Regions from separate parts of the Roseovarius sp. M141 genome, predicted to be linked through region 2. Evidence: riboswitches for the same ligand, from Rfam matches in the RefSeq annotation. Region 2 holds a riboswitch; the other holds the start of a gene.
The links. A riboswitch is a leader RNA that binds a small molecule or an ion and turns the genes downstream of it on or off. The one in region 2 is predicted to bind cobalamin.
Positions count from the first base shown of each region.

Region 1: it holds a riboswitch for cobalamin, as region 2 does, so the genes downstream of both, FGD77_RS08370 (DUF1636 domain-containing protein) here and FGD77_RS11790 (hypothetical protein) in region 2, are expected to answer to the same signal.

Region 1 covers NZ_VCNH01000008.1:863,775-879,182, reverse strand. The annotation lists gene FGD77_RS08390 (precorrin-8X methylmutase) at 1-624, opposite strand, end outside; gene FGD77_RS08385 (cobalamin biosynthesis protein CobG) at 621-1,754, opposite strand; gene cobN (cobaltochelatase subunit CobN) at 1,751-5,056, opposite strand; gene cobW (cobalamin biosynthesis protein CobW) at 5,061-6,119, opposite strand; gene FGD77_RS08370 (DUF1636 domain-containing protein) at 6,112-6,507, opposite strand; cobalamin riboswitch at 6,602-6,810, opposite strand; gene FGD77_RS08365 (glutathionylspermidine synthase family protein) at 7,021-8,247, shown strand; gene FGD77_RS08360 (DUF1190 domain-containing protein) at 8,295-8,876, shown strand; gene FGD77_RS08355 (YidB family protein) at 8,945-9,439, opposite strand; gene FGD77_RS08350 (GlsB/YeaQ/YmgE family stress response membrane protein) at 9,479-9,736, opposite strand; gene FGD77_RS08345 (DUF2244 domain-containing protein) at 10,181-10,681, shown strand; gene FGD77_RS08340 (GatB/YqeY domain-containing protein) at 10,769-11,233, opposite strand; gene FGD77_RS08335 (hypothetical protein) at 11,232-11,363, shown strand; gene carA (glutamine-hydrolyzing carbamoyl-phosphate synthase small subunit) at 11,505-12,668, shown strand; gene FGD77_RS08325 (glycosyltransferase) at 12,749-14,674, shown strand; gene FGD77_RS08320 (GntR family transcriptional regulator) at 14,684-15,328, opposite strand.
Region 2 covers NZ_VCNH01000008.1:1,579,757-1,595,164, forward strand. The annotation lists gene FGD77_RS11725 (dihydrofolate reductase) at 1-199, shown strand, start outside; gene FGD77_RS11730 (DUF6505 family protein) at 862-1,350, opposite strand; gene FGD77_RS11735 (biotin/lipoate--protein ligase family protein) at 1,347-2,051, opposite strand; gene FGD77_RS11740 (Mrp/NBP35 family ATP-binding protein) at 2,048-3,115, opposite strand; gene FGD77_RS11745 (DUF6494 family protein) at 3,123-3,311, opposite strand; gene FGD77_RS11750 (4Fe-4S binding protein) at 3,348-5,303, opposite strand; gene FGD77_RS11755 (DUF3305 domain-containing protein) at 5,526-6,095, shown strand; gene FGD77_RS11760 (DUF3306 domain-containing protein) at 6,092-6,691, shown strand; gene FGD77_RS11765 (molecular chaperone) at 6,688-7,296, shown strand; gene FGD77_RS11770 (twin-arginine translocation pathway signal protein) at 7,361-7,549, shown strand; gene FGD77_RS11775 (formate dehydrogenase subunit alpha) at 7,638-10,640, shown strand; gene fdh3B (formate dehydrogenase FDH3 subunit beta) at 10,654-11,247, shown strand; gene FGD77_RS11785 (formate dehydrogenase subunit gamma) at 11,327-12,511, shown strand; cobalamin riboswitch at 12,767-12,977, shown strand; gene FGD77_RS11790 (hypothetical protein) at 13,098-13,400, shown strand; gene FGD77_RS11795 (cobalamin-binding protein) at 13,549-14,325, shown strand; gene FGD77_RS11800 (hybrid-cluster NAD(P)-dependent oxidoreductase) at 14,396-15,408, opposite strand, start outside.

The DNA.
Region 1 (15,408 bases), 720 kb from region 2:
TGCGCGACTCGCAATGGCGTTGATCGCGGCGACGGTGATGGCGCTGCCGCCCAGACGCCCCTCGACGATGCAGCACGGCACCGGCTGATCTGCCCAGAGCGCATCCTTGCTCTCGCGGGCGCCGACAAATCCGACGGGGCAACCGATGATCGCCGCAGGGCGCGGGCAGGCCGGATCCTCCAGCATGTTCAGCAGATGAAACAGCGCGGTCGGCGCGTTGCCGATGGCCACCAGCGCGCCCTCCAGATGCGGCCTCCACAGTTCCAGCGCGGCGGCGGAACGGGTGTTTGACATCTCGCGGGCAAGGTCCGGCACGGCGGGGTCCCAGAGCGTGCAGATCACCTGATTTTCGGCAGGCAGGCGGGTGCGCGTCACACCCTCGCTGACCATGCGGGCGTCGCACAGGATCGGCGCGCCGGCATCCAGCGCAGCGCGGGCGGCGCGGGCAAAATCCGGCGACAGGCGCACGTCGCGCTCCAGCCCGACCATTCCGGCGGCGTGGATCATGCGCACGACGATCGGCTCTTCGTCGGCGCTGAAGCGGGCCAGATCCGCCTCGGCGCGGATCATGGCGAAGGATTGCGCGTAGATCGCGGCGCCATCGGTCTGATAGGTATAGCTCATTTCAGTGCGCTCACTTCGGCCAGAATGTCATCGGGGCTGAGTCCGTATTGCTCAGGGGTGTTCTCTACGCAGCCTTGGCGCAGCATGTCAAAGCGTCCCTCACGCCCGATCAGCGTCACATCCGCCGCCCGCTTGCGTGCGCAGCCCTTGGAGCAACCCGAGACATGCAGCGTGCCGGTGACATGGGGCGCAAGGCGACGCGCAAGGGCGCGTGTCGGGACGGTCGCCGAGGGGCAGTAGGGCGCGCCGGGGCAGGCATCGACGCGCATCAGCGGATCGTCCGGGTCGGTGACGAAAGCGGGTTCATCGGGGGGGGCGCCGCCCTCCAGAAACAGGGTGCGCCATGGGGTGACGCGAATGGCGGCCAGCCCCTGCGCCCTGATCACCCGCGTCAATGCCGCGGCATCGACATGGCCGAACGCGGCCCCGATCATCGCACCGTTCGCCTGCACGCCGATCTGAGGCCGCTGTGCAGGCGGCAAGAGCGGCGTATCGCACCACTCCGGCGGCAGGGGCGCCGCAGCGACGACGCGCGCCATGCGGCGGTGGTCCGGCGTGATATGGTCTGCCAGCCAGTGCGCCATTTCGATCAGCGCGGGGATTGCGCTGTCTTCGCTGACCGCGCGCCCCGCCGCCGCACCATCCGCGCGCAGGATCAGGCCGGAGGCCGCGCGCTCGATCCGCAGATCAGCGCTGTCTGCGGTCAGCACCGGACCGGCGCCGCAATCGATGGCAAAGCCGACCTTGGCGGGCAGATCCGGCAGGTCTGACAGGCGCGCCAGCAACGCCAGCGTGAGGCGACGAACGATGTCCCCCTCCTGCCAGAACGGCGAGACCAGAATGTTGCGCCGCTCCTCCAGCGCCGGATCGGCATCCAGCAGGCCCAGATCGCCCAAGCTGTGCAAAAGCGCGGCATGATCGCCCTCGGCCACGCCGCGAATTTGCAGATTGGCGCGGTTCGTCAGGTCCAGATAGCCATGACCATAGCGCCGGGCCAGATCGCACAGGCCCAGCGCCTGCGCCGCCTCAAGCCGCGCCAATCGCGGGCGGATGCGCACGACCAGCCCGTCGGCAGCCAACATCGGGCGATGTGCGCCGGGGCACCAGCCCTTGATCTGCGGCGCGCTCATGCGCCTGGCCCCAGCGCGGCCATCACCGAATTGCGCCGCGTCTGCCACAGCCCCGCCTCCAGCAGCGCGGCAAACCGCGCCTGCATCGCGCCGTGCGCCTCGGGGTTGGCGTCTTGCAAAAACCCGTCGGTTTCCGGATCACCCAGCGTCGCGTCATGGTAGAGATCAAACAGATACGTCGGCACCACCCCGGCCAGATGCGCGAAACTGGCCATGTGATCCAACGTCGCCGCAATCTCGGCCGCACCGCGAAAGCCGTGCTGTTTCATGCCGTCGATCCAACCGCCATTGGCAGCGCGGGCGCGCACGACACGGGCGATTTCCTCAGATAGGTCGCGCGCACGCGGGCGCTCGGGGTCGGTATTGTCCAGATGATAGAGGGCAGCCTTGCCACCTGTCACAGCCTGCGCCGCGGCAAATCCCGCCTCATGCGCGGCATAATCGCTGGCCAGCAGCAGGTCAGTTTCGGGCAAATCCTGCGGATGCACGAAACTATCGGCGCGTGCCACGCGGGCGCGGATGCCTGCGCCATCCTTGGTTGCCGCCTCGCCGTCCAGCGCCCAGGTGCTGGCATCGAGCCACGCCAGCCCCGCCTTTTCGCGGCCTGCGGCGCTGTAGTCGTCCAGCGCCGCCCCCATGCCAAGGCCGAACTGACCCGGCGCCGGGCCGTAGACGCGCGCCAGATCGCTGTGGCCGGCATAGGGGTTCCAGTCCGGCGCCTCGTCGCGGTCTGCCAGTGCGCGCACCGCTTGGGCAAACAGTGCCGACAGCGTCGGAAACACGTCGCGGAACAGACCCGAGACGCGCAGGGTGACATCGATGCGCGGGCAGTCCATTTCGGCCAGCGGCAGCACCTCGATGCCCGAAACACGCTCGGAGCCGGCATCCCAGACGGGGCGCACGCCCAGCAGATGCAGCGCCATGGCAAATTCCTCGCCCGCCGTGCGCATCGTGGCCGAGCCCCACAGATCGACGATCAGGCCGCGCGGCCAGTCGCCCTCGTCCTGCAAATGGCGTCGGATCAGCTCATCGGCCAGCCGCACGCCCTGCGCATAGGCGGCGCGTGTCGGCACCGCGCGCGGATCAGTGGTGAACAGGTTGCGCCCCGTCGGCAGCACATCGCGCCGTCCGCGATAGGGCGACCCGGAGGGGCCGGGTACGATCCGGCGCCCCGCCAGCGCGTCCAGCAGCGCCTGCCGCTCGGCCGCCACCGACTGCGCGGTGGCAAAGGGCGCCGCGCCGCGCGGCGCGCGGCCCCAGATATGCAGACCTTCGCCAAACTGGCTTTCCTTGATGTCGCAGACGAAACGGTCGATTCGCGTGATCGCCTCGGCGCTGCATCCGGCGCGGTCAAGGCCCAGATCCTCCTCCAGCCCCTGCGCCTGCGCCTCAGCGCGGATATCACCCTGAAGGCGGTCGCGGCGACGCGGGTCAAGGCCGTCAGCGTTGGAAAACTCGTCCAGCAATGCCTCAAGCCGCGCCAGCCGCTCAGGCGTGCCGCTGCTGCGCAAGGGCGGCGGGATATGCCCCAGCGTGACCGCGCCAATGCGCCGCTTGGCCTGCGCGGCCTCGCCGGGGTCGTTGACGATGAAGGGGTAAATGACGGGCAGCGCGCCGGTCAGAACCTCGGGCCAGCATGTGCCGGACAGCGCCACCGACTTGCCCGGCAGCCATTCCAGCGTGCCATGCGCACCGATATGGACCAACGCGTCAGCATGGCATTGCAGCCACAGGTAAAAGGCCACGTAGGCATGGCGCGGTGTGCGGACCAGATCGTGATAGCTGTCCTCGCGGCCCTTGGGCGTGTCACGCTCGGGCTGGAGCGCGATCCATGATTTGCCGCGCGGGGCGGCGGCGAAGTGGAATGCGCCGTCATGAGCGTCGGGGTCATCCTCGGGTTCGCCCCACACCTCGGCCAGCGTTTTGCGCAACTCTTCGGGTAGCTTGGCCAACGCCGCCTTGTAGTCGTCCAGCGGCCAGACCGTGCTGCGCGCCAGCAGCGCCTCCTGCAAGGGCGCGCCCCCTGCCCCGATGTCGTACCCGGCGCCGCGCAGATCGCTCAGGATTGCCTCGGCCGATTGCGGCGCGTCCAGACCGACGGCGTGGCCCATGTTCCAATCCTTGCCGGGATAGGTGGACAGCACCAGCGCAACCCGCCGCTGCGTTGCCGGTGTCGCCGCCAGCCGCGTCCAGCCCTGAACGCGGTCGGCAATCGCCTCGATCCGTCCCGCCTCGGCGCAGTGGGCAAAGCGGGAATATTGCAGATGTGCGTCGCGCTTGCCCGGATCCTTGAAGCTGGCGACGCCGCCCATGATGCGCCCGTCCACCTCGGGCAGGACCACATGCATGGCAAGGTCCGCAGGCGACAGGCCCCTTTCGGCCTCCGCCCACGCCTTGCGCGTGGAGGTGGCCAGCGCGATCTGGAATACCGGCACATCTGCGGCATCGAGCGGGGACGTGCCGCCCTCGCCCTTGCCGGAAAAGGCGGTGGCGTTGACGATGGCCGCAGGGGCCAGATGCGCCACCTGACGGCGCAACCAGCCCGCCGCCTCGGATGCCTTCAGCGACGGCGCAAAGAGCGCGATCACATCAAAGCCGCGCGCCCGAAAGGCGGCGAACAGCGCCGTGATCGGCGCAAGGTCGGCGGCAACCAGATAGGAGCGATAAAAGACGATCAGGATGCGCGGCGCGTCTGTCAAAGCGGGCGCAGACCCCAGTGCGAAAACCGGGCAGCACGCGCCCTGCTCGGGCATCCACGCCCCCACCTGCGGCAGCGATTTCGCGCCGCGTACCGGACCAGCATAAAGCCCCGCCGCCAGCGACATCTGCGCCAGCGCCGCCTGCGCCGCTATGGCGCCGCCAGTATCGCACAAATGTGCCAGCCGCCGCAGCGTGGATTTCGGCAAGGTCGACAACGCGTCCAGCCGCGCATCAGGCCGCCCATCGGCGGGCAGCACAGCCAGCGCGATACCTTTTTGCTGCGCCAGGGCGCGGATCTGTTGCAGACCGTAGGGCCAATAAGGCACGCCGCCGATCAGGCGGATCAGAATGCCCTTTGCCCCGCTCAGCGTTTGCTCGACATAGGTATCGACCGACAAGGGATGCTTGAGCGCCACGATATTGGCCAGCCGGAGCGTGGGCAGCCGCCCCTCGGGACCGCCGCCGCGATGCCAGCCCTCCGCAAAAGCACCAAGGTCGGAATCCGACAGCGACAGCACCACCAGATCTGCGGCGTCCTGCCCCAGATCGGTGGGTGTCTCGGTCTCTTCCAGCCCGTGGCTTTCGCGGAAAACAACATGCATGGCGTTACTCGGCTGCTTGGGCGCGCGCGGTGCCCAGTGCGGCGTGGATCACGCCTGCGTCGATATTGTCATGCTCGGCAATGACCACCAGCCGCCCGGCGCGCGCCTCGCCCGGTGCCCACGGGCGGTCGAACTGGTGACGCACCCGCGCGCCGACAGCCTGCACCAACAGGCGCATCGGCTTGCCTGTGACGGCGGCATAGCCCTTGATCCGCAGGATGTTGTGATCGTTGGCCAGCCCCTCGATGGCGCGGACCAGATCGGTGGGGTCGGTGACTTCGGGGATGTCCACGACGATGCTTTCGAAATCGTCATGCTCGTGATCGTCGGCGCCGTCGTGATGCGACGGGCGCGCGTCTATATCGTCCTCGGCGGCGGCCTCCAGCCCCAGAATGACACGCGGATCTATCATGCCCTCGGCCACTTCGATCACGGGGATCGGGCGCGGCGCTTCGGCGGCGATGATCGCCTTGGCGCGGGCCACGCCCTCTGGGCCGGCAAGGTCGGGCTTGGTCAGAAGGATGATATCGGCGCAGGAAATCTGATCCTCGAACACCTCCGACAGGGGCGTTTCGTGGTCGATGCTGTCGTCAGCTGCGCGCTGCGCGTCCACGGCCGCCACGTTCGGCGCGAAACGGCCCGCAGCGACCGCCTCGGCATCGGCCAGCGCGATCACGCCGTCGACGGTGATCTTGGAACGGATTTCGGGCCAATCAAACGCCTTGAGCAGCGGTTTGGGCAGGGCCAGCCCCGAGGTTTCGATCAGGATATGATCGGGGCGCGGATCCAGCGCCATCAGCGCCTCGATCGTGGGGATGAAATCATCGGCAACGGTGCAGCAGATGCAGCCATTCGCCAGTTCCATGATGTTCTCGGCAGGGCAATCGGGGATCGCGCAGGATTTCAGAATGTCGCCGTCGACGCCGACATCCCCGAATTCGTTGACGATCACGGCCAGGCGTCTGCCGCCCGAATTCTGCATCAACTGGCGCACCAGCGTGGTCTTGCCCGAGCCGAGAAAGCCGGTGATGACGGTGACGGGCAGTTTTGCAAGATCAGACATTCGAGGTCTCCAGTGGGGGAAGTCGGGCGACGCAGTTGCGCTTGAAATGTTCGGGGCGTTCGCGCCACGGGATCAAACCGTCGGCGGTGGCGTGATAGCGGGCGGCGCCGTCAAGGATCATGGCCGGGTCCGCCACCTCATCGACATTTGCGAAAACATAGGCCCAACGCGCCCCGCCGCGCAGCGCAACGGTGCAACCGTGATTGCAGTTCTGCAAACAATCGACCGGCGTCACGCGCACGCCCTCGGGCAGCACCATAGCGCCCAGCGCGTCAAACAGCGCCTGCCCCGGCCAACGATCATCGGACGGAAGCTCGCGGCCACGCCGACATTTGACGCAAACCAGCAATTCTGTAGGATTTGGCGGCGTTTCTGCCTGATCTTTCATGGATCTCGGCCCCATATGTCATGGGACGCGGGCAAGGGTGGCGAGGACACTCCAGATGCCGGAGTCGCCCCGACACCGGAAGCACCCCGTCCGGTTTCGTCGTCATGTGTCTGGCAGGTCTCCCGGCTTGCGGATTCAGGGCTGGTGGCCCTGCGGTCGATCTGCCTTCCCGGCATATGCCAGTGGCGCTGATCGGCCTTTCCGCTCACGGTCGCGGGGGCGGCTGCGCTTGACCGCGACGCATCGCGATTGCACATTCCCTTTTCACCTGCCGAGGCAGGCACCAACACACCCGCAGCTTTCGCCGAATCCCGACAGCCTGTCAAGCTGAAGCCCCCCGACCTAGCCGAACGCGCTGGCCCATCTGGCGACCGGCGAAATCTGGCCGAAGGCGCCGCGCGGTGGCAGTGCGGATGCGCGCACGCACGATATCCCCTGCGCAAGAATACCAAGTCTGGCTGCCACGCTGAAAACCATCTAAACGGGATCCAAGATCTGACAAGGAAGAGCCGAATGCAGAAAATCACGCTGCCCGAAAGACCGCATTGGCGCGACCATGCCCGCGAAGTCGGCTTTACCTTTGCCGATATGCACGGCGAACCCTACTGGGACGAAACCTCGGCCTATGCCTTTTCTCTGGATCAGATCGAGACCGATCTTGAGGATCCCGCAACCGAGCTTCATGCGATGTCCCGCGAGGCGGTGGCCAATATCGTCGCTGACGAGGCGCTCATGGACCGCCTTGCCATTCCCGAAAAACATCGCGACCTGATCGCCGAAAGCTGGCGGCGCGGCGATCCTGAAATCTATGGCCGTTTTGATTTTGCCTATGACGGCAAAGGCCCGGCCAAGCTGCTGGAATATAACGCCGATACCCCAACCTCGCTGTATGAAAGCGCCGCGTTTCAGTGGCAATGGCTGGAGGATCAGCTCGCCGCTGGCGTGCTGCCCGAGGGATCGGATCAATTCAACGGCATTCACGAGGCGCTTGTCGCGCGGTTCGGCGCGGTGTTTGAACCCGGAAGCGATCTGCATTTCACCGCCGTCGGCGGCAATCCCGAAGATTACGGCACAGTCGAGGCGATGGGCTGGGCCGCGCGCGAGGCAGGGCTTGGGGCACATTACTGTGATCTGGACAAGATCGCGCTCAGCGAGGACGGCCAGTTTCTGGATGACGAAGATCGCGTCATGGGGGTGCTGTTCAAGCTCTACCCTTGGGAAGACCTCTTGCGCGATGAGTATGCCGATCACATCGCCGGATCGCGCTGCCTGTTTCTGGAACCGGCATGGAAGGCGCTTTTGTCCAACAAGGGGCTTTTGCCGGTGCTTTGGCAAATGTTCGAAGGCCACCCCAATCTGCTTCCTGCGTTTTTCGAGCAGGACATCGGCGACGCCATCGCAGGTCAGGGTACGGCCTGCGCAAATGTAGCCGATGCTTTTGACCGCGCCGGGGCGCAGCTTGTGGCGGGCCATGTGTCCAAACCGATCCTGTCGCGCGAAGGCGCCTCGGTTACGATCGTCAAATCAGGCGAGATCGTGGAGCAAGCCCAGAACACCGAATACGCCCAGCATCCCCGGATCATTCAGGCCTATTCCCCCCTGCCCCAGTTTGATGGCTTTCGTCCGGTAATTGGGGCATGGATCGTGGGCGAGGCTTGCGCCGGGATCGGTATTCGCGAAGACCGCTCGCGCATCACGCAGGATCTATCGCGGTTCAAGCCGCACTATATTACCGGATGAACCCACCCGCTGCTTTTCGCCCTCTCTATCCAAAAGGTAAGATTGTCATGACCAAACGCTCCAACCGTGTCGCCATCACGATCCTCGGCGCTGCCGCCTTCACGCTGGCCGGGTGCCGCGAAGAACAGGTGGACGCCGCAGCCTTCCCGGATCTGCAAAGCTGCACCAGCGAGGCAACGAATGGCGGGCTGTTTTCCGTTCAGGATTGCGAGGCGGCCTTTGCCGACGCCCAGACGCTGCATGTCGAAGCGGCCCCCCGTTACGACAGCGTCGAGGTGTGCGAAGAACAGCACGGCGTCGGCGCCTGTAGCACCGAACAGGCCGCAACGCCGGGCGGCTCGGGCAGCATCTTCATGCCCCTTCTGGCGGGGTATCTGATCGGCAATATGCTGAGTGGGCGTTCGGGAATGTCAGCTGGGCAGCCGCTGTATAAAACCGCGGACGGGCGGTTCACGAATGCCGCGCGCTCCAGCGCATATTCCGGTAACAAGGGCGCTGCCAAACTCAGTACGTCGCAATTCACCCGCCCGGCATCGACCGTCGGCAAGGCCCCGATGAACCGGGCCGCCGCAACTTCGCGCGGTGGTTTCGGCAAGGCCGGTGGCGGGCGCACGGGCTTTGGCGGTTAAGCAATGAGGTCGTCGCCCGGCAGAACGTCGTCGCACCATCATGGGATCATGGGCGTTCAGCTGGCGCGCTATCCGGTCTGCCGTGGCAGTTGCCCCTGAGGCGTGTATTGATCCACCGCGCCGGGCAGGTCGCGAGAGAGACGTTCCAGCAATTCCTCGCGTGACAGACCGGTATGCTCGGTCAGCTCTGCGAGAGTGTCGGAGCCGATCGCCTGTTCAAGATCGCGGGGGGCAACGTTTCTGTTCGGCCCCGTACCCATCCAGGACTCCACGGTCTCGGACTGGCCGCTCTGTCCAAAGCGTTCGGACAGTTCTGCCAGCGCACCTCCGAGAAGGCCGTCACTGCCTGCGTCGCCAAAGAATTTGCCCAGCAGACCTTCAAGGCCCGATGGGGGTTCCGGACTGCGCTCTGTCGCGCCGCCGGGCGCGTCGGCGAGACGTTCGCCGCCAGCGCCACCTCCACGGTTCGCGAGCATCTGCGATATCTTGTCACGGTTCTGGTAGCCCGCCACGGCCAGAAGGCCAAGGAGCGCGGTCATAGAGGGAAAGCCGCCTCGTGCCATGATGAATCCTTTCTGTGGGTTGTGAATTTTCCAGGTTCGTCAGGAGTCGCGGCTGCGCAAGAAAGCACCCCAGACCAGCAGCACGATCACCGCGCCGACAATGGCGCCGATAAATCCCGCGCCCTCACCTGCACTGTACCATCCCACGGCCTGACCCAACCAAGTCGCGACGAAAGCCCCCACAATGCCGAGAATGGTGGTCAAAATGAAACCGGAGGGTTCATTGCCTCCCGGAGTGATAAACTTTGCGATGATGCCGGCGACAAAGCCGATGATGATGGTCCAGATAATTCCCATTGGGATCTCCTTGATTGCGCGGACTGCGGGGCGACCGCAGGGTGGCGCCCCCTGCGGTCAACATGCAAATCAAACATTCGCGTATGCAGCTATAGTGCCCGTTCGCTACAGCCTAACGACGCAAACAAGGCGCTGGTTCCGCGCATCCGTCGTATAAGTTTACGGGGGGGCATCATGCGGCGCGGGCGCGAGGATGCGGCGTTGATCCGGTATGCTGTCTGCCTGCACCAACAGTTACCGTACCTTGCGACGCCACATATCCAGATAGCATTTCTTGGGCTGGCACTGTAGTTGGCGGGCAAAGATGCCGGTGTCATGCGTGATGACAGGGGGCCGGAATGGAGTGTTCATGCTGCCGGACATCAGTTGACTAACCGCACTCCTTGACCGCTGCGACGCGCCGGGACACTTTTCATCACCGCCAACCAACTTAGATTGACTGTCATGCCCTACGAATGGTCCCTTCCCGCCTCTGATCAGGGCGCTCAACGGCTGGATTTGTGGCCCCATCAGTCACTGCCGCGGCGCGGCTTTGCGTGGTTCATGCTGGCAACGTCGGTGATGATCTCGATCCCGCTGTTTGCGCTGCTCGGCACGGCCGTGCTGTGGGGGCTTTTGCCATTTCTGGCAGGGACCGTTGTCCTTTTATGGTGGGCGCTGGAGCACAGCTATCGCGCAGGCAGACTGCACGAGGCGCTGATCATAGACGATTGCGAAGTGCATCTGACACGGACGAGCCCGCAGGGCGATGTGAAGACCTGGGATTGCAACTGCTATTGGGCGCAGGCGCAGATCTATCCATCGGGTGGGCCGGTGGCGCATTACATCACCCTGCGCGGCGCAGGCCGCGAGGTGGAGCTGGGCGCGTTTCTGTCCGAGGACGAGCGCAAGACCTTGTATGGAGAGTTGCGCGGCGCTCTTGGTCGCGCGCGCGCCAAGTGCTGACCGGAACGATACGGGTCGGCGGTGGATTTTTGAGTATTTTCAGAACGATGAAAGCCGGGCAATAGGCAGCCGACAGTCAGCAGCGCTTTAGCAAAGACGGTCCTTGATACGGGGACCGACGGCGCCGAAATCCATCTGGCCGGCGTATTTCGCCTTGAGCGTACCCATGATCTTGCCCATGTCGCGAATCGACGTCGCGCCGGTTTCCGCGACGGCCTGTTCGATGGCGGCGTCGACTTCGGCCTCCTTTAATTGACGGGGCAGGAATTCGGCGATGATGGCGACCTCGGCCTCTTCGCGCTCGGCCAGATCGATGCGGCCGCCCTCCTCGTAGGCGCGCACGGATTCCCGTCGCTGCTTGGTCATCTTGCCCAGAATGGCGAGAACGTCATCGTCGTTCAGCGCGACTTCGCCGCCCTTGGCGCGCTCGGCGATTTCCTGATCCTTGATGGCGGCGTTGATCAGCCGCAGGGTTGCCAGACGCGGGGCATCCCGGTCACGCATGGCCTGTTTCAGGGCCGCATCGACCCGTTCGCGCAATGTCGTATCCATGTCCATCCTCACAGTCGTGACCCCGGCCGATGATCCGGCCCCTGTCACAACCTTCGATCCCTATACAAATGGGGCGTCGCTGGCAACCAAGGGTAGCCGGATGCCCCCGCGTCATGTGCGACTACCCTGACGGCGCCTGACACTTGACCGTTCCCGCGCGCAGGTCGAGGTCAATTTGCGCTTCAACTTATACTCGAAACGCTTTAGGTTCGCGCAGATTTTGCCCCCACCTTCCAGATATCCCGTCATTCCAGATCACCGGAGAGCCGCCATGCCCCATGCGCCCCAGCCCCGCCCCACCGCCTGCCTTGCGCTGGCCGATGGCACGTTGCTTTATGGACGCGGTTTCGGCGCCACCGGTGAAGTCGTGGCAGAGCTCTGCTTTAACACCGCGATGACCGGCTATCAGGAAATCATGACCGACCCCAGCTATGCGGGCCAGGTCGTGACGTTTACCTTTCCCCATATCGGCAACACCGGCACCTGCCCCGAGGATGACGAAACCGCAGACCCCGTCGCCGCCGGCATGGTCGTCAAGTGGGACCCGACCGAGCCCAGCAACTGGCGCAGCACCCAGCGGTTACAGGATTGGCTGGCCCAGCGCGGGCGCATCGCGATTGGGGGCGTCGACACGCGGCGCCTGACCCGCGCAATTCGCCAGCAGGGTGCACCGCACGTTGCGCTGGCGCATGATCCGGACGGCAATTTCGACACCGATGCGTTGATCGCCAGGGCGCGCGGGTTCGCCGGGCTGAAGGGGCTGGATCTGGCCAAGGACGTCACCTGCGCGCAATCCTACCGCTGGGACGAAATGCGCTGGGCCTGGCCGGATGGGTATCCGCGCCAGACCGATGCCAAGTACAAGGTCGTCGCCATCGACTACGGCGCCAAGCGCAATATCCTGCGCTGCCTCGCCTCGGCGGGCTGTGACATCACCGTTTTGCCCGCAACCGCGACGGCAGAAGACGTGCTGGCGCACAAGCCTGACGGCGTATTCCTGTCGAACGGCCCCGGCGATCCCGCGGCGACGGGCGTCTACGCCGTGCCGGTGATCAAGGATCTGCTGAACGCCGATATCCCGATCTTTGGCATCTGCCTCGGCCATCAGATGCTGGCGTTGGCGCTGGGCGCCCAGACCGTCAAGATGGGGCACGGCCACCATGGCGCCAACCATCCGGTCAAGGATTACACCACCGGCAAGGTCGAGATCACGTCGATGAACCACGGCTTTGCCGTAGACGGCCAAAGCCTGCCCGACGGCGTGGAAGAGACGCATGTTTCGCTGTTCGATGGGTCGAACTGTGGCATCGCGGTCAAGAATCGCCCGGTCTTTTCGGTGCAGCACCACCCCGAGGCCAGCCCGGGACCGCAGGACAGCTTTTACCTGTTCGAACGGTTTGCAACGTCGATGTCCCTGAAAACAGCCGTTTCCTGACGCCCGTTAAGGAAATCTTCACGTTCCATTAACACCAATGGACGAACCTTTACGCCAAGAGTGAGGGCGGAAGGTATCTTATGGGCATCTCGGAACTGCGAGAGCTGGACACGCAGTCCTGGCATGGCGTCCGCAGACGGGGCACCGGGCCGCAGGGCAGTGATCTGTGTGATCTGGGCCGCTATCTGGTGCGGACCGGGGTGATTTCCCGTTCGGACGCCGAGCTGGCACAGATCGTTCAGGCCCATTGCGATGCGCCGCTGCATCGCGTGCTGCTGGCCGAAGGGCTGGTGGATGCGCCCGACATCCTGAACGCTCAAGCCACGCGCGCAAACCTGCGTCTGGCGACGCCCCAGGAATTGGCGCACGGTGCCGAATTGCCGGATGGCGTGGATGCCCGCCATCTGATCAAAACCACGCAAGCGCCGCTGCGAGGCGCGGATGGTCAGCTGCGGCTGGCGGTGGACAGCCCCGATACACGTGCAGCCAATGACAATCTGCCCGGCGGCCTGCACGATCTGCCGCGCATCATCGCGCCGCGCCGCGCCATCCAGACCTCAGTCGCCCAAAGCGCCCGCAGCCGCCTGACCATCGATGCACAGACCCGCACCCCCGAGCAGGAAAGCTGCCGCACCTGGAGCGCCTCGCCCGCGCGGCGCATTTTGCTGGCGCTGGCCGCGATGGTGGTCTGCATTGCGCTGACCGCGCTGTATCCGGCCACGGTCTTTGTCGGCTTGGTCGGCTGGGCCACGCTGACGTTGATTCTGTCGGCCACGCTGAAAATGGCGGCGGTCTGCGCGCGTGTCGCCATGGGCCCGCTCGAAGGGGTACAACCTCCGCTCCCGTCCGGCGCCAGACTGCCCAAGGTTTCGATCCTCGTGCCGCTGTTCCGCGAGACCGAGATCGCCCATGCGCTGATTACCCGGCTGACCCGGTTGACCTACCCCAAATGCTTGCTCGACGTCATTCTGGTGCTTGAGGAAAAGGACGACACCACACGGCAGACTCTGGCCGAGATCGACCTGCCGCCCTGGATGCGCGCCGTCGTCGTCCCCGATGGCCAACCCCGCACCAAACCGCGGGCGATGAACTATGCGCTGGATTTTTGCGAGGGCGACATCGTCGGCATTTTCGATGCCGAAGACGCGCCGGACCCCGACCAGATCACCCAGATCGCCCGCCGGTTTCAGGCCGCCCCGCCCGACGTGGCCTGCCTTCAGGGCGTCCTCGATTACTACAACCCGCGCCAGAACTGGCTGGCGCGCTGTTTCACCATCGAATACGCGACATGGTTCCGCGTCATGCTGCCCGGTATGGCACGACTGGGCTTTGCCATTCCGCTGGGCGGCACAACACTGTATTTCCGGCGCGACGCGCTGGAGGCCCTCGGCGGCTGGGACGCGCATAACGTCACCGAGGATGCCGATCTGGGCTTTCGTCTCGCCCGGCACGGCTATCGCACCGAAATGATCGGCACCGTCACCGGGGAAGAAGCGAATTGCCGTCCCTGGCCGTGGGTCAAGCAGCGATCGCGCTGGCTCAAGGGCTATATGACGACGTACCTGGTGCATATGCGCCGGCCCCTGACGCTGCATCGCCAGCTTGGCACGTGGCAATTCTGCGGATTTCAGGCGCATTTCGTGGCGGCGCTGTCGCAATTCCTGCTGGCGCCGTTCCTGTGGTCGTTCTGGCTGGTGGTGTTCGGGCTACCGCATCCGCTGGACTCGATTCTGCCCCAGACAACGCTGGCGCGGTTCGGCCAGCTGTTTCTGGCGGTCGAGTTCCTGAATATCGGCTTTTACATGCTGGGCGTGTCGGGACGTCAGCACCGGCATTTGCTGCTATGGGCACCGACGATGCATCTGTACACGCCGCTGGGCACCATTGCGGCAATCAAGGCGCTGTATGAGATGATCGTCGCGCCGTTCTATTGGGACAAGACCAGCCATGGCCATTCGCTAACGAGGTCGGCGAAAAAGGCGGGGGCGCCGATCCGCACACCTTAGCCCGGAGCATCACAGGATCGACTCAACCTCACCCGATTCCAGCCGCAGCCGCGTCATGAACGCCTTTGATATATGCGCCTTGAGCGCGTCATGCGCGGCGCGGGCATCGCCCGCCTCGATCGCGGCGACGATGGCCTCGTGTTCGGCAATCGCCACCTCGCCCCGGCCCTCGGCGGCCAGCGACGTCGTCGCCATCAGCGCCATCGACCGATGGACAAGGTCCAGTTGCTGCACCAAAAACCGGTTATGCGAGGCCAGATGGATCTGCTTGTGAAACCGCCGGTTGGCGCGCGCCATCAGATCGGGCCGGCCAATCAGGGCGCGGTCATGTTCGACCATGCCGCGCAGCACCGTCACCTCTTCGGGGGTGGCATGGCGCGCGGCAAGGCTGGCGGCCAGCCCCTCAAGCTCGGCGCGCACGACGTATAGCTCGGCGCGCTGGTTGTGATCCAGTGATGCCACGATCAGGCTGCGCCCGTCGCGCGCCACCAAAGACTGCGTCTCAAGCCGTTGCAGCGCCTCGCGAATCGGTGTGCGCGACACGCCGAACCGCTCGGCCAGATCGCTTTCGACCAGACGGTCGCCGGGCTTGAACATGCCCATGTCGATCGCCTCGAGGATCAGGGCATAGGCGTCGGTCGGGGCGGGTTTCATGGCGAGGTTTCCGGTCATCTGAAAGGGTCGCCAGACCCTAGGGGCGCCGGGCGGGCCAATCAAGCCCGCGCATGTTGACA
Region 2 (15,408 bases):
TATCGGCGGTGCCCGGATCTACAAAGAGATGCTCCCGCTTGCGGATCGATTGCTGATTTCCGAAGTGGACATTCATGTCCCGGATGCAGACACATTTTTCCCTCATGTGGATCTGGATACTTGGCACGTGATCAATGAAAGGTCGCTGCGGTCAACTGGGCCAAAATGCTACTTGCGCGAGTATCTGAAGCGTACCTAGGGTTTTGACGAAAAGCTGGCCAGGTTCAGGGTCGTGGTGCGTCGTGGAATTTCAGGGTCAGACAGGTTTTGTCAGCGCCAGGTATCTGGTGCAGACCGAAGGAGAGGGCAACACCAGATGGCGACGCGCGTTCGCGCCGATGGCAACGGGACCGATACGCCCAAGGCACTGGACGGTCGCCTATGACGACTTCCCCCCACGAATTTCTATATTGAGGTCGCCGTGATCCTGTTAGACGGTTGCCCCGGTGTCTGGCGCCGTGCCGGGCAGGGGGCTGGAACGGGCGTCGAACAGTGTGGCGGTTGCTTTTCGGCCAAAGACGTCGGGGGCCCACTAATAACTGGTCGCGGGGCGCTGGTTTAACGCCGCATTGTTGGAGGGGCCGTGGACCTTTGCCACCACTGACCTGCCGGACGACTTCCAGAAGGTTCCCGCGGACGCACCTTACTACACGGTCCGCGCCAGTGTGCCGGAAAGATCCGAGGCGAACGAGGCCCGCCTGCGCGCCGCGATTCCGGAACTGGCCCGCGCAACCTGTCCGAAATCGTCGCCCCCCCTAAGTGACCTATGATGGTGATCCGGTGTTTGAGCCGGTCGAGGCAACAGCAGGCAAGCCCTACCGCATTCGAACGAAAGGTGGCAAATCCGCCATGGCGATGCCGTTATTGGTGCGGATCGTCCAGCGATCCATGGATCGCGAACTGCTCCAGCCCTGCCGCTTGCGCTTGGATAACGCGGTAGGTCTCTCTCACGCCCGCCTCGGTCAGTTCACGTGCGACGGTCAGCAGGGTATTGGCATCATGTTCGTCGCACAGGTCCGCCATCTGCGACAGCTCTTCCAGCGCTACGTTGCGCGCCAGGTCCAGCGTGGGCGCGCCGTAAATGTCGACGAAATGCTGCGCCAGAATCTGCGCCAGCGTGTCACGCTCGGCCGGTTCAATCTGTGTCACGGCGACAAAGCTGACGCGGCCAAATGTTTCGCAGCCCATCCATCCATTGGCGAACGCCTGACGGGCCTTGCCGGTCAGATCGGCCTGGGACCAGTTGGAGAACTCGAATCCGCCCGAAATGCACCATTCGCCGGTTCTGGCGGGAGCGTGGAAAACGCGGGTGTCGCTTTCGTCGAAATGGATCGCGCGGGCAAGTTTCATGCAGGCTCCGTCAGTAGAGAGGTCAGGGGGGTCAGGCGCACGCCGTCATCGGTTTTCAAAAGCAGGCCAAGATTTTCATCAACGCCGATGAACGTCCCGTGATGTCCGGCAACCGTCATGTCGGTCTCCAGTCCCCGGGCCACGGTCAGCCAATTGCGGTGCAGGCGGGCCGGTCCGTCATCCATCCAGGCGTTGATCTCGGCCAGCGTGTGCCGCACCCATGCCTCCAGCAGGGTTGGTGGCTCTACTTCGCCGCAGCCCTCTGCGTACAGGGCTGTCGCATCGGGCGTCAGGCCGGTGTCCTGCGAGGGTGGCCACAGGTCCAGCGACAGGCCGACAACCAGCCAGGCGGGGACGGCACCCGGGTCATCGTCAGAGGCGGCGATTTTCAACGCGCCGCAGCGCCCGCCATTCAGGTGGATTTCACCGCTCCAGCCCAGATGCACGCCCACCTCCGGCGGCGCAAGCGCGCCAAGTGCGTTCTGAAACCCGACCCCGCAGAGCGGCAGCATGCAAACCGCATCGCGCAGCGGGACTTCGGGCGCAAAGACCATCGCCGCACGCAACTGGTCATCGCCCAGATCATAGCAGACCAAACCTGCATCGCACACGCCCCTTGCGTTTGAGCAGGCCAGCGCGAACGGATCCGCGCCAGCCGCATCAAGCCCCGAGAACAGCGGAGGAAAGACCGGAGGCGTCATGCGTGGCCAAGCGCGATCAATTGCTGCGCCAAGGTGCGAAACCCTGCCGCCTGCGCACTGTCAGGTTTGGAAACCACGATCGGCGCACCGCCATCCGCAGCCAGTCGAATATCCAGATGCAGCGGTATTTCCGCCAGCAGCGGCACGTCCAGCTTGGCCGCTTCGGCGGCGACACCGCCATGCCCGAACATGTGCTCCTCGTGCCCGCATTGCGAGCAGATATGGGTGGACATGTTCTCGATCATGCCGATGATCGGAGTGCCAAGCTGGTTGAACATGTCGATCCCCTTGCGCGCATCCAGCAGCGCCACGTCCTGCGGGGTCGAAACGATGATCGCGCCGTTCAGGTGTGTCTTTTGCGCCAGCGTCATCTGCACATCGCCGGTGCCGGGCGGCAGATCGACGATCAGCACATCCAGCGCACCCCATTGCACCTGCGTCAGCATCTGCTGCAACGCACCCATCAACATGGGCCCGCGCCAGACGACGGCTTGATCGTCGTTGGTCATCAACCCGATGGACATCATCGTCACGCCAAAATTGCGCATCGGCAGGATCGTCTTGCCATCGGGCGACGATGGTCGCCCCGACACGCCCAGCATGCGCGGTTGCGACGGGCCGTAGACGTCGGCATCCAGCAACCCGACGCGCCGCCCCTCGGCCGCCAGCGCGCAGGCGAGATTTGCGGAAACCGTGGATTTGCCCACGCCCCCCTTGCCCGACGCGATGGCGATGATCCGGTCCACCCCCGGCACCTTTTGCGGCCCTGCCGGTTCTGCGGGGCGGTTCGGCTTCAGATCGGGCGGGGCGGCGGGGGCGCTGTGGGCGGTCATGACCACGGATAGCTTTTCAACGCCGGGCAGGGCGTTCAGCTTGGCCTCGACCTCGTCCTTGACCTTGCCATAGGCCGCCGCATGGCTGCCGCTGACCTCCAGCACGAATCGCACAGTGCCGTTGTCGACGGTCAGCGCCTTGACCAGACCGGCATCCACCAGCGACGTGCCACTGACCGGATCGGTCAGCGTTTTCAGCGCGGCCAGCACATCCTCGCGGGCGAGCGTCATGCCCGGATCAACCCTTGATCGTGCCGGTCACCACATGTTCCAGATCCACGCCGTCGATCGTCAGAACCATGCGCGCCTCGAACTGCTTGCCTTCGGTGCTTTCGGCCTTGCGGAATGCCTCCTCGATCGACTGTTGCGAGGTCACGCCGACCTGCTTGAGGAACTTGCGCATCGACATGTTGAAATCTTCGCTCATCTTCGTCTCCTTTTCGGGGTTTGTAAGTAGTACCTGCTAGTGATCCTTGCGCTTGGACAGGTAGTCCTCTGTCGTGCGCACGCGCGGGCGCTCCTTGCCCGCGAAAGGATTGTTCTGCGACTGGAACTGCGCCTGAACGCGGCAATCGTCACACATCTGGATCATCCGCGCGGCGGCGGGGCTGGCGAACATCGCGTGATTCCCGGCCAGTTTCTCCATGATCCGTTCGACCGTGGATTTGACGCCGAACAGGCTGCCGCATTCGACGCAGGCGAATGGTTCCTCCTCATGCAGCACCAGCTGGCTGAGGGCCGCATCCGTCAGGTTGATCTGTGGCTGCAAGGTGATCGCGTTCTCGGGGCAGACATTGGCGCAGAGGCCACATTGCAGGCAGGCATCCTCCTGAAAGCGCAGTTGAGGCATGTCGGGATTGTCCGTCAGCGCGCCGGATGGGCAAAGCGAGGCGCAAGACAGGCACAGCGTGCAGGCATCGGTATCGACGATCACGGCGCCATAGGGCGCATATGCGGGCAGGGGGGTGGTCTGCGCGTCGGGCGATAGGGCCTTGGCGGCGAGGCGCGCGATCTGACGGCGCGAGCCTTGCGGCAGGATCGGGGTTTTGACGGGGTTGCCCATGCCGTCGCGGGCAAACAGGTGGTCTGACAGCGCGTCGGGGTCAGTGATATCCAGCAGCGCCACGGCATCGCCCGCGCCCATGGCCGCAGCCAATTCGGCCTGAGCCTGCAATACGTCCCGGTCACTTTTTGGGGCCAGCAGAATATCCACATGGGCAAAGCCGCTGGCCAGCGCCGCCAGCATTTCGGCATGGCCGAACATCGCCAGCGCGTCGATCTCCAGCGGGATCACGTGGGCGGGCAGGCCGTTGCCGTACCGCGCGGCAAGGCGGATCATCTCGGCGCCGTGGGCGTCATGCACCAGCAGCGCGCCGGGCAGGCCACCCGCTTTGCGATAGGTCGAGGCCAGCGCGGCGATGCGGCGGAACACATGATCGACGGGGGGCGCATCATAGCTGATCGCGCCCGAAGGGCAGACCGCCGAACACGCGCCACACCCGGCGCAGATCAGGGGGTCGATGCTGACATGCTCGCCCGCGGGCAGGATCGCGCCGGTCGGGCAGACATTCAGGCAGTTCGAGCAGGCGGGCTGTTCGGCGCGGGAATGGGCGCATAGCGACGGCTCCAGCCGGATATGCAGCGGCTTTTCAAACGTGCCGACCATTTGGCTGGCAGCAAGGATGGCATCCGCCACGGCAGGCAGGCTGCCGGGATCGGCACGCAGGTATCCGTCGCGCTTGTCCGGGGCGGGGAACAGCGGCGTACCGCCCCGCAGGTCAAGGATCACATCACATTCAGATTGTGCACCGTCGCGCGGGTCTGTCAGCGTCGGTGCGCCGCGCCCGCCGGGCAGGACCTGCTGAAAGGCGTCAATCGAGATCTGGAATTGGCCCAGCGTACCGGAGGCATCGCGCAGCCGCCCGGCGCAGCAATCAAAATGGTCGGTCACTGGAACGTCCGCCGCGTTCGCCACCAACACCGTCACGGCGAGAATATCGGCCAGCTTGTCGGCGGCGGCAAACGCAACCTCCGGCGCGCCGACAATCAGGCAGACCCCGCCCGAGACGACGTCAATCGTCTTGGGTGCTGGCCGCGGCAACGCGGCGTCGGCCACCAAGGCAGCCATTTTCGCGCTGGTGTCGCCGGTGTCCGCCGTCCAGCCAGCGCGGTCGCGTATGTCGACGAAGTCCGGCACAGGCAGGCCCATGTCTTCGGCCAGATCGCTGAAACGGGCGGCTTCCTGCCCACAGGCGATCATCACATCGCCGCCCTCCATCGCCTTGGCGGTGATGTCGATCTGGGACTGGCACAGGGCGGTGTGTAGCCGCGAACACTCACGCCCCGTCGCTGCGCTTAGCGCGGCAGCATCGATGGTCTGGGTGCCGAGACAATCACAAATCAGCAGGATTTTCTTCATTTCGCCTCCTTGCGCGCCGCAGCGTAGGCTTTAACGGCAGCGGATGAAAGCCGATCCTGCGACTTTTGACCGGAGTTTTCCGTGCGGCTGTTGTGGCACGGGCCGACCTGTCATTGAAAAAGGAAGTCCAGTGGTGGTGAGTGCAGACTCCCCTTTAAATCTTCCTCTAAATCAGTACACTAGAAATATCTTAGTGCAGTGTTTTAGCCAGCGGGTGCCAGCTTGACCTTCGTTTTCCCCAACTCCCAGTCCATCCCCCTTGGGGTTGTGGTCCGCAAATCGCCGGGCGTGACGCGCTGGGCGAAATGGGCGTGGCGGGCGGTTGGCGTGCTGCCCGGCGCGGGCGCGGCGGACTGGACGGTTCTGCGCAGCGAGGAGGGCGTGACTGATTTTCACGCCGCGACCGTACCGCTGAGGCTGTATGTGTCCGATACCGAGGCATACGTGCATGAACTTCAGACCCGGCAGCCGTCCGTCTACATCGTGCTCAGCCCACACGCGGCATCGCACGATATACCTTGGAAGGTGACACTGGCGACTGCCTCGCCTTATGAGGCGCAGGATTACTGCGACGCGGCCGAAGTGCTGGTCGAAAAGGTGGCGATGCCGGAGGGAATGCAGGCCTGGGTCGCGGATTTCCTGACCCGTCATCACGAGGAAGAGGCGTTTGTGAAACGCAAGCGCCGGAACTGGCGCGCGGATGATCACGAGGACGGTATCGGCGATGCGCGCATCGTGCAGGACAGCGACGTCTACAGATCGCCGCGCCGCCGCATGGACGCGTTGAAATGACCCGAAATGCCACATTCTGGGACCGCCGCCGCGCCGCCGTCGAGGCCGAGGCAGATGCGACTGCCGCCGCCCGGCAGGCCGCAGTTGATGTGCGCCAGCAGCAGGCCCTCGCTGAGAAAAGCGATGATGAGATCTTGGCGGAGTTGGATCTGCCCGACCCCGAAACGTTGACCAAAGGGGATGATTTCGCCGCGTTCATGGCCAAGGCGGTCCCCGAGCACATACGCAAACGCGCGCTGCGCAAGCTGTGGCGCAGCAATCCGGTACTGGCCTGCGTCGACGGGCTGAACGATTACGACGATGACTATCTGGCCGGCAGCTATGGCAATGCACCGATTCAGACCAGCTATCAGGTCGGCAAGGGGCTGCTGGCGCATGTGCTGGAGGTCGCGCAGCCGCAAGAATCGAGCGACGATGATCTGACGCCACTCGACAAAGAAGAGAAGTCGGCACAGTATGATACCGACAGAGACCCGGTCGTCGCAGACGAGATGCAAGCGCCGGATCCGGCAGCGGACATGGAACCGGCGCCGCAAGACGCAGACCACGGCAAACCGCGCCGGATGGTTTTTCACTTTGACGGGGACAGCGCATGACATTGGCACACGCCCAACCGCAGATCGACGAAGAGGATCGCCTGCGCGCCGATCTTTACAATTATCTCGGGGTCATGCTGGCGGGTCCGCCGGACGAACTGCTGCTGGCGCAGACCGCAGCGCTGAGCGGCGACGCCTCACCCTTGGGGCAGGCGATCGAAGGTCTGGCGCGCGTTGCGATAGTAACCAGGCCCAAATCCGCCCTCACGGAATACAACGCCTTGTTCATCGGCATTGGGCGCGGCGAACTGCTGCCCTATGCCAGCTACTACATGACCGGATTCCTGAACGAAAAGCCGCTGGCCAATTTGCGCGCCGACATGGCGACCCTCGCAATGACACGGGCGGAAAACACGTTCGAGCCGGAGGACAACATTGCCTCGCTGATGGAAATGATGGGCGGCATGATCGTCGGGCGCTTTGGCGCTGCGGCATCGCTGGCGCGCCAGAAAGAGTTCTACAGCAAACATATCCGCCCGTGGGCCCCGCATTTCTTTGCGGATCTGCAGGGGGCCAAGGCATCGGTGCTGTATGCCTCAGTCGGGGCCGTCGGGGCCGAGTTTTTGACTGTCGAACAAGAAGCATTTCGCATGATGGCAGGCTGAGGCCCGCCCATTGAGCGGCGGCAGGGGTCGCCGAAGTAAGACAACAGGGAAAGGACGCACTCAAATGGCTGACACGAAACAGGGCACGACCCGCCGGAATTTCCTGAAGATCGCCGGAACCGCAGTTCCGGGTGTCGTGGCGGTTGCCGCCGGCAGCGCGGCGCAATCGGCACCGGCCGAAGTCGATCCGTCATCGCAAGTGATGCAGGACACGGAACATACACGCGCCTATCTGGAAAGCACCCGCTTCTAGGCCAGCGCCGCCCGCCTGAAAACATGAAGGGCAGAGGCATTTGACAGGTACCAAGACTGCGGGCAACGCAGATGTAGGGAGAAAGACCATGCTCAGGAAAAAGACAAATGGCAGCGCACGCCGGTCGGCACGAACGCCCGCTGCAAGCGCCGCCGCAACGGGCGTTGACCGCCGTACATTCCTGCGCGGTTCGGGCCTTGCCATCGGCGGCCTGGCCGCTGTTGCCGCAACCGGCGGCACGGTGTCGCGCGCCACGGCGCAAACCGCAGCGGCGCGGGCGATCGAGACCAAGAAATCCGTCTGCACCCACTGCTCGGTCGGATGCACCGTGATCGCCGAAGTCGATAACGGCGTCTGGACGGGGCAGGAGCCCGGTTTTGACAGCCCGTTCAACCTTGGCTCGCATTGCGCCAAGGGGGCCTCGGTACGCGAACATGCCCATGGCGAGCGGCGCCTGAAATACCCGATGAAAAAGGAAAACGGCGAATGGGTCCGCCTTAGCTGGGAACAGGCGATCAACGAGATCGGCGACGGCATGATGAAGATCCGCGACGAAAGCGGACCGGATTCCGTCTATTGGCTGGGCTCTGCCAAGCACAGCAATGAACAGGCCTATCTGTTCCGCAAGTTCGCCGCCTATTGGGGCACCAACAACGTCGACCATCAGGCGCGCATCTGCCACTCGACCACCGTGGCCGGTGTGGCAAATACATGGGGCTACGGCGCCATGACCAACAGCTATAACGACATCCACAATTCCAAGGCGATGTTCCTGATCGGCTCCAACCCTGCCGAGGCGCACCCGGTTTCCCTGCTGCATATTCTGAAGGCGAAAGAGCAGAACAACGCCCCGCTGATCGTCTGCGATCCGCGCTTCACGCGCACCGCGGCGCATGCGGATGAATATGTGCGCTTTCGCCCCGGCAGCGACGTGGCGCTGGTGTGGGGCATCCTGTGGCACATTTTCGAGAACAAGTGGGAGGACAAGGAGTTCATCCGCACCCGTGTCTGGGGCATGGACCAGATCCGCGACGAGGTGAAAAACTGGACCCCCGAAGAGGTCGAGCGCGTGACCGGCACCCCCGGCGCGCAGCTGGAGCGTGTCGCGCGCACGCTGGTCAACAACCGCCCCGGCACCGTGATCTGGTGCATGGGCGGCACCCAGCACAGCAACGGCAACAACAACACCCGCGCCTATTGCATCCTGCAACTGGCCCTTGGGAACATGGGGCATGCGGGCGGTGGCACCAACATTTTCCGCGGGCATGATAACGTGCAGGGCGCCACGGACCTTGGGGTTCTGGCCGATACATTGCCGGGCTATTACGGCCTTACGGAGGGTTCCTGGGCGCATTGGGCGCGTGTGTGGGAGGAAGACCTCGACTGGCTCAAGGGGCGGTTTTCCGATGCAAGCGTCGACGACACCCCGATGATGAACCTGACCGGCATCCCGGTCAGCCGCTGGATCGACGGGGTGCTGGAGGACAAGGCCAACCTTGACCAGCCCGACAACACCCGCGCGATGGTTCTCTGGGGTCACGCGCCGAATTCGCAAACCCGCATGAAGGAAATGAAGACCGCGATGGAGCGGCTGGATATGCTGGTCGTGGTGGACCCCTATCCGACCGTGTCCGCCGTGATGCAGGATCGCACCGATGGCGTCTATCTGCTGCCGGCCTGCACGCAGTTCGAGACGCGCGGCTCTGCCACCGCCTCCAACCGGTCGCTGCAATGGCGCGAGAAGATCTTTGATCCGCTGTTTGAATCGCTGCCCGATCATACGATCATGGCAAAGTTCTCGGAAAAATTCGGCTTTCACGACCGCATGTTCCGCAACATCGCGATTGACGAGGGCGGCGAGCCGAATGTCGAGGACATCACCCGCGAATTCAACCGCGGCATGTGGACCATCGGCTATACCGGCCAAAGCCCTGAGCGCATGAAGATGCATATGGCCAATCAGCACACCTTTGACCGCACGACGCTGCGCGCCAATGGCGGTCCGGCCGATGGCGATGTCTACGGGATGCCGTGGCCCTGCTGGGGCACCGCCGAGATGAATCACCCCGGCACGCCCATTCTGTATGATCTGTCGACCCCCGTGGCCGAAGGCGGCCTGACCTTCCGCGCCCGTTTCGGTGTGGAGCGTGACGGCGACAACCTGCTGGCCGAAGGCGTCTACTCCAAAGGGTCCGAGATCAAGGACGGCTACCCGGAATTCACCGTGCAAATGCTGCGTGATCTGGGTTGGGATGGCGATCTGACCGAAGACGAAAAGGCCAGCATCAACCGCGTGGCGGGCTATCCTGATGGTGCACCGCTGACGACCGAGCCCGCCGATGATGGCGGCTCGAATGAAAACGAAGAAGTGGGCGAGACCTCGCAGCAGGGCGAAATACCGTCGGATTTCGAGGAGAAGACGGGCGGCGTAAACTGGAAAACCGACCTGTCGGGCGGTATCCAGCGAGTTGCCATCGCGCATGGCTGCGCGCCTTTCGGCAACGCCAAGGCCCGCGCCGTGGTCTGGACCTTCCCCGACCCGGTGCCGCTGCACCGCGAGCCGCTCTATTCCAACCGCCGCGACCTTGTGACCGACTACCCGACCTACGAGGACAAGAAATTCTGGCGCGTGCCCACGATGTACTCTTCGATCCAGAACAACGATTTTTCGCAGGATTACCCGATCATCCTGACCTCGGGCCGTCTGGTCGAATACGAGGGCGGCGGCGAGGAAACCCGGTCCAACCCGTGGCTGGCGGAATTGCAGCAGGACATGTTCGTCGAAATCAACACCCGCGATGCCAACAATCTGGGCATTCGTGACGGCGCACAGGTCTGGGTCGAAGGGCCCGAGGGCGGCAAGGTCAAGGTGATGGCCATGGTGACCGAGCGGGTGGGCACCGGCGTGGCCTTCATGCCGTTCCACTTTGGCGGGCATTTCGAGGGCAAGGACCTGCGCGACAAATACCCCGAAGGGGCCGACCCCTACGTGTTGGGGGAATCGTGTAACCTGGCACAGACCTATGGCTATGACAGCGTAACCCAGATGCAGGAGACCAAGGCGACTCTCTGCAAGATCTGGACAGCATAAGAGGAGATTGATCATGGCCAGAGCAAAGTTTCTCTGCGACGCTGAACGCTGCATCGAATGCAACGCGTGCGTCACCGCATGTAAAAACGAACACGAGGTTCCGTGGGGCATCAACCGCCGCAAGGTGGTGACCATCAATGACGGCAAACCGGGCGAACGCTCGATTTCCGTGGCGTGCATGCACTGCTCGGACGCGCCCTGCATGGCGGTTTGTCCGGTGGATTGTTTTTACCAGACGGATGACGGGATCGTGCTGCACTCCAAGGACCTGTGCATCGGCTGCGGCTATTGCTTTTACGCCTGCCCGTTTGGCGCGCCGCAATACCCGCAGGCGGGCAATTTCGGATCGCGCGGCAAGATGGACAAATGCACCTTCTGCGCAGGTGGCCCCGAGGAAAACCACTCGGCCGCCGAGTTCGCCAAATACGGGCGCAACCGGATCGCCGAGGGCAAGCTGCCGATCTGCGCCGAGATGTGCTCGACCAAGGCGCTGTTGGCAGGGGATGGTGATGACGTTTCCAGCATCTACCGCGAGCGGATCGTCGCACGTGGCTTTGGTGCGGGCGCGTGGGGCTGGGGCACAGCCTACGGCGAGAAGGGCGGATAATTTGCCCTCCTGCTTGGATTGGCGGGGCGACCCTCAAGGGGGTCGCCCGGCCGCTGCGACACAACAAAGGATCGCCCGGATGCTTCGCTTCTTCGCAGTATTTGCCCTCGTTTGCGGCCTTCTGACTCCGGCCTTGGCACAGGAGGCCACGGTCAACCCGCGCGCTGAAACCGGCGGGGCGCAAACGCTGGACGATATCATGCGCAGGCAGGCGCAGCAGAAGGTTGACGATACATTCCGGCGCTCTGAAACCGGCGATCCCGAGGCGGCGGCCCCGATCACGGCCCCCCTTGGCACACGAGGCGGGCAATCCGACCCCGACCTGTGGCGCGCGCTGCGCTATGATACGGCGGATGTCACGACCCAATCGCGCGGCCCTGCTGCGACGACGCTCATTCAGGACGGCGGAATGTGGTGGCTGAAATTCCGCGAAGGCCCGCTGTTGATCTACGGCGCGGCCCTGCTGGGGGGCACATTGGTGCTGCTGGCGCTGTTCTACCTGATCCGCGGGCGCATTCGCATCGAGGGCGCGAAAACCGGCCAGACGATCACCCGCTTTAGCGGGGTAGAGCGGTTCGGTCATTGGCTGTTGGCAAGTTCGTTTCTCATCCTTGGCGTGACCGGTCTGATTTCGCTGTTCGGGCGCAAGGTGCTGATACCTGCCTTTGGCCATGATGCGTTCTCGACCCTCGCGATTGGCACCAAATGGGTGCACAATAACGTCTCTTGGGCGTTCATCGTGGCGCTCGTCATCATCTTTGTCTTCTGGGTCGTTCATAATCTGCCTGATCGCACAGACCTGAATTGGCTGGCGAAAGGTGGCGGTATTTTCGGCAGCAGCCATCCGCCTGCCAAGAAATTCAACGCAGGTCAGAAACTGATCTTCTGGTCGGTGATTGTGTTGGGTGGGTCGATTTCGGCGTCGGGCATTTCCCTGCTGTTTCCGTTCGATTTCAACATGTTCGGGCCAACTTTTCATGCACTGAATGAATGGGGCGTGCCGGGCTGGGTCGGGTTGGACCCGCTACACTACCCCCTGTCCCCACAGGAAGAGATGCAATACACGCAGCTTTGGCATGCCATCGTCAGCCTTGTTCTGACCGCCATCATCTTTGCGCATATCTATATCGGCAGCATCGGAATGGAGGGTGCATTCGACGCTATGGGCAGCGGTGACGTGGAAGAGCAATGGGCCCGCGAACACCACAGCCTATGGGTCGAAGAAGTGCAGGAGGCCGAATTGCGTCACGGCAGGGAAACCTAGAATGAAAGCGTTCTTGATAGCATTGGTCGCGTTGGGCGTGATCACAATTGGCGCGAACCAGATATTGAAGTTCGGGAGTTTCTCAGCCGAGGCTGTTTCGGCGTCGACGGCCAATGTCAGAATCCACGACTAGCGCGGCTTTACGCCCGCATCTGGCGGCTGTCTGACCGTGACTGCCGTCCAATTCTGGCTGTGTCGCGGCGTGCCAATCATCACGCGCCAGTCATCAATTGTCTTGAAATCGGCGCACGAGTCTGCGACGAAAGAAGAGATGGTGACGGATCGGTTTTGGCCTGTTCGTCATAATAGGGAACATGGTGCGGGCGCTTGCCCAATTCCGTGACTGCCCCCGCAACTGTAAGCGGTGAGCGATCCTGAGTGACGCCACTGGGCCCCAAAGCCCGGGAAGGTTCAGGACAGCTTTGACCCGCGAGTCAGGAGACCTGCCATCTCCGGTGCCTTCGGCGCCGTAGCCACCTTAACCCGGGCGGGGTGCCTCGGAGAAAGAGCAGAGCGAGATGGACCTGACAGGCCCGAATTCGACCCTGAGCTATCTGTACACCCGCGCCTTTGCGCGGAGGGCGCGATGCAGATTGAACGAACACTTACACAACTTCAGGTGAAACCGTCATCGCCGCAGCGGGCGCGCGAGCTGGGCCAGCTGGGCTATATGCAATGGCTGGGCGGGCTGCCCGGACATGCCGATTACAATGCCGAGGCCGCGCGCGCCTATCTCATGGCGGTGGATTTCATCGAAACCGATCCGACGATCGCCGTTTTTTGCGAACTGCTCTGTGCGTCCATGCGGCAGCCCTTGCAGCCGCTGGATTTGGCCCTGCCCAAGCCTGCGCGGCGCGGTGGCGCACGCGCGCGGCGCAGCTGTCTTTGATCGCATCGTTCGGGGGAGAAGGCTCAGCAAAGCGAAGCAACGTCCTGAAAACCAAAGCACAGCGGCCGGGGGCGTATCCATGTCTCTGGGCGATCGGGTCTGATTGGGGTAGGGCTGGCGGCAACTTTCCCTGCCGGAGCGTTTTGATATGCGCACTTTCCCGCCCGAACGTATCGTCTGCCTGACCGAAGAGACCGTCGAAACGCTGTATCTTCTGGGGCAGGAGGACCGTATCGTCGGGGTGTCCGGCTATGCCGTGCGCCCCGCCCGCGTGCGCTGCGAAAAGCCGCGCGTATCAGCATTTACGTCGGCGGATATCCCGAAAATCATGGCGCTGGAGCCCGATCTGGTGCTGACCTTTTCCGACCTTCAGGCCGACATCGCTGCGGCGCTGTTGCGGCAGGGCGTCACCGTCTTTGGTTACAACCAGCGGGACGTGGCGGGGATCCTTGCCATGATCCGGTCGCTGGGGGCGCTGGTTGGTGTGGCGGATCGCGCCGAAGCGCTGGCCGCCGGATATGAGGCACGGCTGGCTGGGATCGCGGCGCGCGCCAAGGGCCGGGCGCGGCCGGTCGTTTATTTCGAAGAATGGGACGAACCGATGATTTCGGGTATCCGCTGGGTCAGCCAACTGGTCGAGATCGCGGGCGGGCGCGATGCCTTTCCCGAACTATCCGCGCAAAAGGCCGCAAAGGACCGGATCCTGACCTCCCGGCAGGTGATCGACGCGCGGCCCGATATTATCCTGGCCTCATGGTGTGGCAAGAAGGTGCGTCCCGAAAAGATCGCTGCGCGCCCCGGCTGGGACACGATTCCGGCGGTGCGGAACGGGCGCATTCATGAAATCAAGTCGCCGCTGATCCTCCAGCCCGGCCCGGCGGCGTTGACCGACGGGCTGGAGGCAATCTGTGACGCGCTGGGCTAAAGCGTTTCGCCCTAGACCCGGGGCACTCGGTTAAGGTGAAACGCGTGCAACGCTCGTAGGTTGCGCTGCGTTACACCTCGACCGTGACGGGGCCAATCGGATTGGAGCAGCAGGCGAGGATGTATCCGTCGGTGATGTCTTCGTCGGAAATACCGCCGTTATGTACCATATGCACGTCGCCCGATGTCTTGCGGACCTTGCAGGTACCACAGACGCCAAACGTGCATCCCGAGGGGATGTTCAGCCCGTTTGCCTTGGCGGCGGCCAGGATCGTATCGGTCTCGGCCACCTTGGCGGTCACGCCGGACAGGGCAAAGGTGACTTCGGCCCGGATATCCTCGTCCGGTACGACATCGTCGATGGGGGGCGCGTCTGCGGGCACCGCAACAGGCGCCTGAAAGTTCTCCTGATGGTAGTGGTCCATGTCGAAACCCAGACCCTGAAGCGCCTCACGCACGGCCTGCATGAACGGATCAGGCCCGCAGCAGAACACTTCGCGTTCCAGGTAATCGGGCGCCATCAGGCCCAGCATCAACTGGTTGATCTGACCGCGATACCCCGTCCAGGGGGCGTAGCGGTCGGGCGCTTCGACGACCCAGTGCAAGTCGAGGCCGGGCACGCGGCTGGCCATATGCTCCAGCCGCTGGCGAAAGATGATCTCGGAGGGGCGACGCGCGCAGCTGACGAATACGATGTCCGGCTCGGTGCCCAGATCGAACATCCATGTCGTCATCGACATCAACGGCGTAATGCCTGACCCGGCCGAGATGAACAGATATTTCTCGGCCGCAACAGTCGTATGGGTGAACAGCCCGGCAGGACCCATGACACGCAGGCGCGTGCCGGGCGTCAGATGGTCCAGCATCCAGCGGGTGCCGATGCTACCCTTCTGCGCCTTGACTGTGATCGAAATCGACCGCGGCCGCGACGGCGAGGACGAGATCGTATAGGTCCGGTGCACCGCGCCGCCCGGCACCGGCAGTTCCAGCGTCAGGAACTGGCCGGGCCGAAAGTCGAACAGCGCGCCCGATGGCGCCCGAAATGTGAATGTCGCCGTGTTCGGCATCTCGGGGATGACCGACA